Myxococcus guangdongensis: one gene and its partner. The protein of the gene in region 1 interacts with the protein of each later gene in a pairwise test. Links are inferred from orthologs where the notes say so. Each region holds a gene or a part of one and is shown on either strand. Other genes may lie near its edges.

The links.
Region 2: the proteins of secD (region 1) and pheT interact in binary tests that used the Escherichia coli proteins (3 or more experiments, as listed by UniProt). The link is inferred for Myxococcus guangdongensis from one-to-one orthologs.

What each region holds. Positions count from the first base shown.
Region 1 is NZ_JAJVKW010000017.1:211,066-216,097, forward strand. What follows is about bases 909-3,864. They hold secD (protein translocase subunit SecD), read right to left. Parts: upstream 3,295-3,864; coding sequence 1,522-3,294; downstream 909-1,521. Other genes in these bases: secF (protein translocase subunit SecF), read right to left, coding at 909-1,497; yajC (preprotein translocase subunit YajC), read right to left, coding at 3,297-3,653; tgt (tRNA guanosine(34) transglycosylase Tgt), read right to left, coding at 3,798-3,864. Outside these bases: LXT21_RS38180 (outer membrane beta-barrel protein), read left to right, coding at 1-240; more of secF, read right to left, coding at 349-908; more of tgt, read right to left, coding at 3,865-4,934; tRNA preQ1(34) S-adenosylmethionine ribosyltransferase-isomerase QueA, read right to left, coding at 5,021-5,032. UniProt on the Escherichia coli protein: Part of the Sec protein translocase complex. Interacts with the SecYEG preprotein conducting channel. SecDF uses the proton motive force (PMF) to complete protein translocation after the ATP-dependent function of SecA.
Region 2 is NZ_JAJVKW010000004.1:834,539-838,678, reverse strand. Bases 1,039-4,140 are described here. They hold pheT (phenylalanine--tRNA ligase subunit beta), read right to left. Parts: upstream 3,746-4,140; coding sequence 1,331-3,745; downstream 1,039-1,330. Other genes in these bases: pheS (phenylalanine--tRNA ligase subunit alpha), read right to left, coding at 3,838-4,140; LXT21_RS16500 (integration host factor subunit alpha), read right to left, coding at 1,039-1,231. Outside these bases: LXT21_RS44850 (hypothetical protein), read left to right, coding at 133-267; more of LXT21_RS16500, read right to left, coding at 842-1,038.

The DNA.
Region 1 (5,032 bases):
GCGGGCTTCGGCCTGACGTACGTGGACGTGCGCGGCACCGGCGGCGGCTTCTACGACAACGACACCATGGAGGAGGTGCCGCTCGCCGCGGGCCTGGAGTTCAACAGCGGCGCGCTCACCGCCGGTGTCCGGGCCACCTACCGCCTGCTGATTGACGACGCGGGCTTCGCCAACGGCGCGGTGGAGGACACCGACGGCGGCCTCTTCGACGCCTCCGTGACGCTGGGCGCGCGCTTCTAGCGCACGTCCCGCCAGAAACACCGAGGGCCCTGACTTCCGAACCTCCGGAAGCACAGGGCCCTCTTTCGTGTCACGTGCCCCCGAAGGGGCTCACCCGGCCTTCGTGCTTCAGGCCGGCGCGGTGACGCGGGCTTCCTTCGCCGCGGCGCGCTCATCCAGCCAGATGGTCAGCGGGCTGGCGATGTACACGGACGAGTAGGTCCCCACCAGGATGCCCACCAGCATGGCCATGGCGAAGTCGAAGATTTCGCCCACGCCGAAGATGAGCAGACCGATGAGCGACAGCGCCGTGGTGCCGGAGGTGAGGATGGTGCGGCCCAGGGTGTCGTTGATGGCGATGTTGATGACCTCCGCGAAAGGCTTGCCCTTGAACTTGGCCATGTCCTCGCGGATGCGGTCGTAGATGACGATGGTGTCGTTCACCGAGTAGCCGACGATGGTCAGCAGCGCGGCGATGGCCGTGAGGTTGAACTCGCGGCGGCTCACCAGGTAGTAGCCCGCCACCATGATGACGTCGTGGAGCATGGCCAGCAGCGCGCCGGGGCCGAACTTGAAGTCGAACCGGAACGCCACGTAGATGAGGATGGCCACCATGGAGTACAGCAGCGCCATGACGCCGCGGTTGCGCAGCTGCTTGCCCACCTGCGGACCGACGTAGTCCACGCGGCGCTGCTCGAAGTCGGGCTTCTCCAGGCCGGCGCTCAGCGCGCCGAACACCTTGTCCGCCATGCCGCTGGCGACGACCTGGTAGTCGACGCCCGTGCCGCCCTGGTTCTCGCCCAGGACGCGGACCTCCTGCACGCCGGTGCCGGACTTCTCCACCGCCGCCTTGATGGCCTCCGCCGTCAGCGGCGCCGAGGAGCGGAAGTTGACGATGCCGTTGGCCAGGTCCGCGTAGACGTTCTTCACGCTGCCCAGGCTCTCGATGGCCGCCTTGACCTTCTCCGCGTTCTCCTCGTTGAGCTGCGTGACGCCGCCCATGCGCAGGAGGAACGCGTTCTCGGTCGCGCTGCCGATGTTCTGCACGCTCACGTCGTGCAGATCACCCTTCTGCGCGCGCTCACGCACCTCGGCCGCGGAGATGGGGTGGTCGAACTTCAGCTCGACCACCGTGCCGCCCGCGAAGTCCACGCCGTAGTTGAACCCCACCGTCGCGATGCCCACCAGGATGGCCAGGTTGACGATGGTGGAGATGAAGACCGCCGGCTTGCGCTTGCCGATGAAGTCGATGTTGGTCTTGTTCTTGAGGATCTGCATGGCAGTTTCCCGGGCTCCCGCCGGTCAGACGGACACCGACTGCGCATTACGGCCGTGGACGAAGTAGGTCATCAGCACGCGCGTGACCATGATGGACGTGAACAGCGAGGCCAGAAGCCCGATGATCATCGTGGTGGCGAAGCCTCGCACCGGTCCCGTTCCCGTGAAGAACAGGATGAAGCCGGCGATGAGCGCCGTCACGTGCGCGTCGAAGATGGTCCAGAAGGCACGATCGTACCCCTGGTCCACCGCCGCCTTCGCCGTCTTCCCGTGGGCGAGCTCCTCGCGGATGCGCTCGTTGATGAGCACGTTGGCGTCCACCGCGACGCCCAGCGTCAGCACGAACCCCGCGATGCCTGGCAGTGTCAGTGTCGCGTTGAAGAACGCCAACCCCGCCAGGATGAGCAGGCCGTTGAGGAGCAGGGCCACGTCCGCGATGAGCCCCGACTTGCGGTAGTACAGCGCCATGAAGAGCACCACCAGGCCCAGGCCCACCAGCACGGCCAGGCCGCCCTTCTTGATGAGCTCGTCACCCAGGCTCGCGCCCACCTGACGAATCTCGCCCACCGTCACCGGCGCGGGCAGCGCGCCCGCCTTGAGCACCAGCGCCAGCGTCTGCGCCTCGCCCAGCCACTCGTCGCGGGTGCGAGCACCCATGCGACCCATGGTGATGCGCGCGCGGCCGCCGCCGATCTTCTCGTTGATGTTCGGCGCGGTGTGGACGTTGTCGTCCAGCACGATGGCCATCCGGCGGCCCACGCCCGCCTCGGTCAGCTTCTCGAACTCGCGCGCGCCGGCCGGGTCGAACGCGATGTTCACCTCCGGCTCGTTCATCTGGTTCACGGACGCGTCCGCGCCCGCCAGGCTCTCACCCGTGAGCGGGACGTTCTTGTCCAGGAGGTACGTGCGGTACGAGGAGCACTCGTTCTTCTTCATCGGGTTCGCGATGCACTCGGTGACGACCTGGCGGTTCTCCGGAACCTTGTCCTTCGTGTACTCGAGCAGCGCCTCGCGCGAGGCGCTCTGCAGCTGGGCGAAGCCACCCTCGTCCGTCACGGTGATGTCGCTGCCCGCAGGGGGCGGCGTCGTCTGGAGCATCTGCGCGAAGAACTGGGGGTTGGTGTCGTCCACCATCCGGAACTCGAGCTGCGCGGTGGTGCCCACCAGCTCCTTGGCCTGCTCCGGGTTGCTGCGACCGGGCAGCGAAATCTGGATGGAGTCGGTGCCGAGCTTGCGCACGTCCACTTCGGCCACGCCCCACTTGTCGATGCGGCGGCGGATGACGAGCATCGCCTGGTCCACCGCTTCCTCACGGAAGCGATTCACCTGCGTGTCGTCGGGCGACAGCACGAGCGTCGCGCCGTTGCGGTTGACCCGCTTGAAGTCCCCGAAGGTCGCCAGGACGTCCTTCTCGATGGCGTCCATCGTCGCCGGGTCCTTCGCCGTCAAGGTGAGCTGGAGCTTCTCCGGATCCGTATCCGCCGTGACCTCGCCGAGCTTCTTGTCGGCGACGTACGTGGCGATCTGCTGGCCTCGGCGCTCGGTCCGCTTCTGGAGCGCCGTCTTCGTGTCCACGCGCATCACCATGTGGATGCCGCCCTGAAGGTCCAGGCCCAGGTTGAGCCGGTACTTCGCGGGAGGCGCCCACGCCGGCAGCTTCTCCTCGAGAAGCGCCAGGTTGTTGCGCTGGTCACGATCCATGACCACCAGCGTGTAATACGTCGGAATCAGGAACCAGAAGGTCCCCAGCGTCACCGCGACAATCAGTCCAAACTTCCACCACCAGCCGCGGTCCATTTTTACTTCTCCTCCTTCTTCTTCTCTTCGGTCGGCGCCCCCGCCTGCGCGCCCTCGGCCACCGTGCCCTTGGCACTGATGGACGTCTTCAGGATGCGGACGCGAACCCCGCTCGCGACCTCCACCGTCACGGTCCGCTCGTCCACCTGGTGGATCTTCCCGAGCATGCCGCCCGCGGTGACGACCTCATCGCCCTTCTTGAGCGAAGTGAGCAGGTTGCGGTGCTCCTTCATCTGCTTCTGCTGTGGGCGGATCATCACGAAGTACATGATCGCGACCAAGCCCACGAGTAGGGCCAGGGTGTTCAGCGGGCTCGTCCCGCCCCCGGCCTGCGCCAGCATCAAAAAGCTCTCAGCCACAGACTGCCTCGTCGGTTGTGGAAGGCTTGGGATGGGGGACCCCCCACGCTAATTCGAGGAACCCATCCTGAAAGGGGGCCCTCTTAGCAAGGGGTCCCCATGTGAGCAAGTGAACGCGGGAACCCCGACATCCCAACCGCCCGCTCAGCGGCCACGGGTCCGCTCGACCTCCTGGGCCCGTGCCCTCTCACGGAAGTCCCGGGCGAAGGCGGCGTAGCGGTCCTCCGCGATGGCCCGGCGCACCTGGGCCATCAACCCCAGGAAGTAATGGAGGTTGTGGAGGGTGTTCAGGCGCATGGCCAGGATCTCCCCCGCCGCGAACAGGTGCCGCAGGTAGGCCCTGCTGAAGTTGCGGCAGGTGTAGCACGAGCACTCAGGGTCCACCGGCCGGGGGTCCTTGGCGAACGCCGCGTTCCGGATGGTGAGCTTGCCCTCCGAGGTGAAGAGCAGGCCGTTGCGTGCGCAACGCGTCGGGAGCACGCAATCGAACATGTCCACCCCGTGCTCCACGCACGTCACCAGGTCCACGGGGGTGCCCACGCCCATGAGGTAGCGGGGCTTGTCCCGGGGGAGCAGCGGCGCCGAGTAGGCCACGCCCGCGTGCATGGCCTCGGGGGCCTCGCCCACCGAGTAGCCGCCCAGCGCGTAGCCGGGCAGGTCCACCGCGCACACCTCCTCGGCGTGGCGCTTGCGCAAGTCCTCGTGCAGGCCGCCCTGGACGATGCCGAAGAGCGACGAGCGCCCCCGGGTCCACGCCTTCTCGCACCGGTGCAGCCAGCGGGTGGTGCGCGCCAGGGACTTCTCCAGATACGAGCGCTCGGCGGTGGAGGGAGGGCACTCGTCGAACGCCATGATGACGTCCGCGCCCAGCGTCTCCTGGATGTCGATGGAGCGCTCGGGCGTGAGGAAGTGCCGCGCGCCGTCGAGGTGGGACTGGAAGGCGGCGCCCTCCTCGGTGATTTTGCGCTTCTCCGACAGGCTGAAGACCTGGAAGCCGCCGCTGTCGGTGAGCATGGGCCGGTTCCACGAGACGAACTGGTGCAGGCCGCCCATCTCGCCCACCAGCGCCTCACCGGGGCGCAGCATCAGGTGGTACGTGTTGCCGAGGATGATCTGCGCGTCGATGGCGAGCAGGTCATCCGGGCCCACGCCCTTGACGCTGCCCACGGTGCCCACAGGCATGAAGATGGGCGTCTCGATGGGGCCGTGGGGCGTGTCGAGCCGTCCACGGCGGGCCTTGGTGCCGGAGGCGTCCTCGTGGAGCAGCTCGAACTTCACCATGCCCGGCGCCACCCGCGTGTCGCCCTTCTCCCGCGTCGCCTCGCGCGGCGTGCCCGCGTCCTGCTCGTGCTGCTCACCCATGACACTCACTCCGACAC
Region 2 (4,140 bases), on another replicon or contig:
GCAGTCCCCTGCGGAGGAGGAGCGTTGGCGCCGCCCCCCGCCGCCGGCGCAGGGGCCCCCGCCAACAGGGGGCTCACCCTCGGCCCTACCAGAGACGGAGCCCCGCGAAGCAACGCGCCTGGGGGCGCTCCCATGAAGGACGCCATGGCGGCCGCTGCCGCGACACTGGGCGCGCCCGCCGCCGCCGTCGCGCTCGCGGTTGAAACCGTGGCGGTGACCGCGCTCGCAGCCGAGGTGCTCGCGGACGCGCCAGCGTCGACGACGTAGGCGTGTGATCCCGAGGGTCGATTCGGGCACTTCAGCCACGCGCCCCCCAGCCCCTTCTTGGCATGTTGGAGAAGGCAGGGTTGATGGACGTTGACGACGAGTCCACATGCCACACACCTCCAGGCGGAGAGCGGAAACATCGCGAATCCACACGTCGGCAGCGAACACGTTGGCATCGTTCCCCCGTTCGCACCGGCAGCAAGGCACATGCCATGCTGGCATCTGGCGTGATTCGAGGGAGCCCGCCACTGTGTGACATCCACAGCCCAGTGAGACAGAACGCATCCGCGTCCGAGTCCGACGCAGCGGCTCAACTCCACGCGCTGCCGAGCAACCGGACGCCAGAAAAGTCGAAGGCCCTGGAGTCCCCAGCTTTCGCCAAGGACTCCAGGGCCTTCTATTGGTCGGGGCGACAGGATTTGAACCTGCGACCACTTGCACCCCAAGCAAGTGCGCTACCAGGCTGCGCTACGCCCCGAGAACCTCTTTGCTGCCGCCGTCGTGAAACGGTGCGCCCTTATGCCCCTACACAACGCTCAGGTCAAGCAAGAGCAGCAGGGCGCCGTGGAAAAACCTACCCTTCGGACTCCTCCATTCCCTCCTCGTCGAAGTCCTCGCCACGGGCCTCCGCCGCGTCCGCCGCCGCCTCCTCCCGCGCGTCGATCTCCGCGTGATCCTCGGGCGGTGCCTCGCCGTTCAGCGCGCTCTTCAACACCTGGCTCGGCCGGAAGGTCAGCACCCGACGCGCCGAGATCTCGATCTCCTTGCCCGTCTGCGGGTTGCGGCCCACGCGCGCCTTCTTCTGGCGCACCTGGAAGTTGCCGAACCCGGAGATCTTGATCTTGTCCCCGCGCTCCAGCGTCTCCTTGAGCGTGTCGAACACGAGTTCCACGATCTCGGCCGACTCCTTCTTCGAGAAGCCGACCTTCTCGTAGACGCCCTCGATGATGTCCGCCTTCGTCATGCGAATCCCCGGGTTGCCCTCACCCTCAGCGCGGTGAACGCCCGGCCACTGTTGCAGCCTTCCCGAAGCCAAGTCAACCCTCTGACTTCATTCAGGAATTCAGGCACGCAACGAGGCACCCAGCCGCTGGTCCACCTCCGAGACGATCCGCTTGTGCGCCTCGCTGACCTCCACGTCCGTCAACGTCCTGTCGGCAGCCCGGTACCGCAGCGCGAACGCCAGGTTCTTCTTCCCCTCGGGAATCGGCTTGCCCGTGTACACGTCGAACACCAACGCGTCCTCCACCAGCGCCCCGCCCACCTCCAGAATCACCTTCCGCACCGCCCCCGTCTCCAGTTCCACCGGCACCAACACCGCCAGGTCCCGCAGCACCGCCGGGAACTTCGGCAGCGCCCGGTACTCGGGCACCAGCCGGGACGCCGCGTACAGGGGCTCCGTGTCCAGTTCGAACACGAACACGCCCTCGGGCAACCCCTGCGCCTTCACCACCTTCGGGTGCAGCTCCCCCACGTGGCCCAGCACCGTGCCGTCCGCCAGCTTCACCTCCGCGCTGGCTCGCGGGTGGTACGCCGAAGGCCCGCCCAGCGACCAGGTGACACCTTCCACCCGCAGCGCCGCCAGCAGCGCCTCCACCGCCCCCTTGGCGTCGTAGAAGTCCGCCCGCGCGTCCTTCTGCGTCCAGCTCCGGCCTCCACCCCGCAGGCCCCACACCAGGCCCGCCACCCGGTTCACCTCGCGCGCCGCCGGCCGGATCCCCTGCCCGCCCTGCGCGTCCCGGAAGTACGCCCGGCCCGTCTCGTACAGCGACACCGACTCCACCTGGTGCCGCACGCTGCGCGACAGGTTCTCCAGCAGGCCCGGCAGCAGGCTCGTCCGCATCACCGACTGCTCGACGCTCAGCGGGTTGAGCAGCGCCACCGGCTGCTCCTTCAGACCCAGTACCTCCAGGCTCCGGGGCGCCACGAACGAGTAGTTCACCACCTCGTCCAGCCCCGCCCCCGCCAGCGCCTGCCGCAGCCGGCGCTCGGCCTCCGAGTTCGCGGGCTCCGGCGCCAGCGACGCCAGCCCGCGCGGCAGCTTCGCCGGGATGTTGTCGTAGCCGAACACGCGGGCGACCTCCTCCAGCAGGTCCTCCTCACGCTCCACGTCCACGCGCCCCCGAGGCACCTCGTACGTCGCCTGCCACTCGGCCTCGGACACCTTCTCGAAGCCCAGCGCCGCCAGGATGCGCCGCACCTCGGCCTCGGGCACCGCCACGCCCAGCACCTTCTCCACGCGCGCGAAGCGCAGCGTCACCTGCCGCCGAGGCTTCTCGGCCGGGTACACCTCCGCCCGACCCGACGCCACCGTGCCACCCGACAGCTCCGCGATGAGCTGGGCCGCGCGATCCAGCGCCGGCACCACCGTGTCCATGTCCGCGCCACGCTCGAACCGGTGCGAGCCCTCCGTGTGCAGCACGTTCCGCTTCGCCGTCCGCCGCACCCCCGAGGCCAGGAAGTTCGCCGACTCCAGCACCAGCCGCGTCGTCTTCTCGGTGACTTCGCTGTGCTCGCCGCCCATCACGCCCGCGAGCGCCTGCGGCCGCTCCTGGTCGCAGATGACCAGATCATCCACGTCCAGCGTGCGCGTCTTGCCATCCAGCGTGGTCAGCTGCTCGCCCTTCGTCGCCTGGCGGATGACGAGCTCGTGGCCCGCCAGCTTGTCCAGGTCGAACGCGTGCAGCGGCTGGCCGTACTCCAGGAGCACGTAGTTGGTGACGTCCACGACGTTGTTGAGGGCCCGCACGCCGCAGGCCTTCAGCCGGTCCTGCATCCACTGCGGCGACGGCTTGATGGTGATGTTCTCCACCACCCGGGCCGCGTAGCGCGGGCAGCGCTCCGGACTCTCCACCCGGACCTTCACCTTCTCGGAGATGGGCCCCCCCGACTCCACGGGCTTGGGCTGGGGCAGCTTCAGCGCCGCCCCCGTCACCACGCCTACCTCGCGCGCCACGCCCAGGTGGCTCAGCGCGTCCGGCCGGTTCGGCGTGACGTTCACCTCCAGCACCACGTCATCCAACCCCAGCGCCTGGGCGATGGGCGTGCCGGGCTTCAGGTCCGCGGGAAGGATGAGCAGCCCGCTCGACTCCTCGCTCAGCCCCAGCTCCTTCGAGGAGCAGAGCATGCCGGAGCTGTCCACGCCGCGAAGCGCCGCCTGCTTGATCTCCATCCCGTTGGGCAGCTTCGTGCCCACGGTGGCCAGCGGCACCTTGTCGCCGACCTTGTAGTTCTTCGCGCCGCACACCACCTGGATGAGCGCGTCCCCGCCCGCGTCGATCTTCGTGACGGAGAGCTTGTCCGCGTTGGGGTGCTGCACCGACTCCTTGATCTGCGCCACCACCACGCCGCGCAGGCCCTCGGCCGGACGCTCCTGGCCCTCAATCTCCAGGCCCGCCGCGGTCAACTTGCGCGCCAGCTCGTCCACCGACGGCGGCAGCGCCACGTAATCGCCGAGCCACTTCACCGAAATCTTCACAGGTCCACCCTCTTGCTCTCTCGGGACGAAGACAGGAGCGCGGGCCGCGCCACTCCTCCTGGAGCGGCATGCGGGCCCGCGCCCGCCAGGACTCAGAACTGCTCGAGGAACCGAGCGTCGTTCTCGAACATCATCCGCAGGTCGTCGATGCGGTAGCGCAGCATGGCGATTCGCTCCACGCCCATGCCGAACGCGTACCCCGTCACCTCGCCCGGGTCATACCCCGCGGACGTGAAGACGTTCGGGTGCACCATCCCGCTGCCCAGCACCTCCAGCCACCCGGTCTGCTTGCACACCCGGCAGCCCTTGCCGCCGCACGAGGTGCAGGAGATGTCCACCTCCGCCGACGGCTCGGTGAAGGGGAAGAACGACGGCCGGAAGCGCGTCTTCGTCTC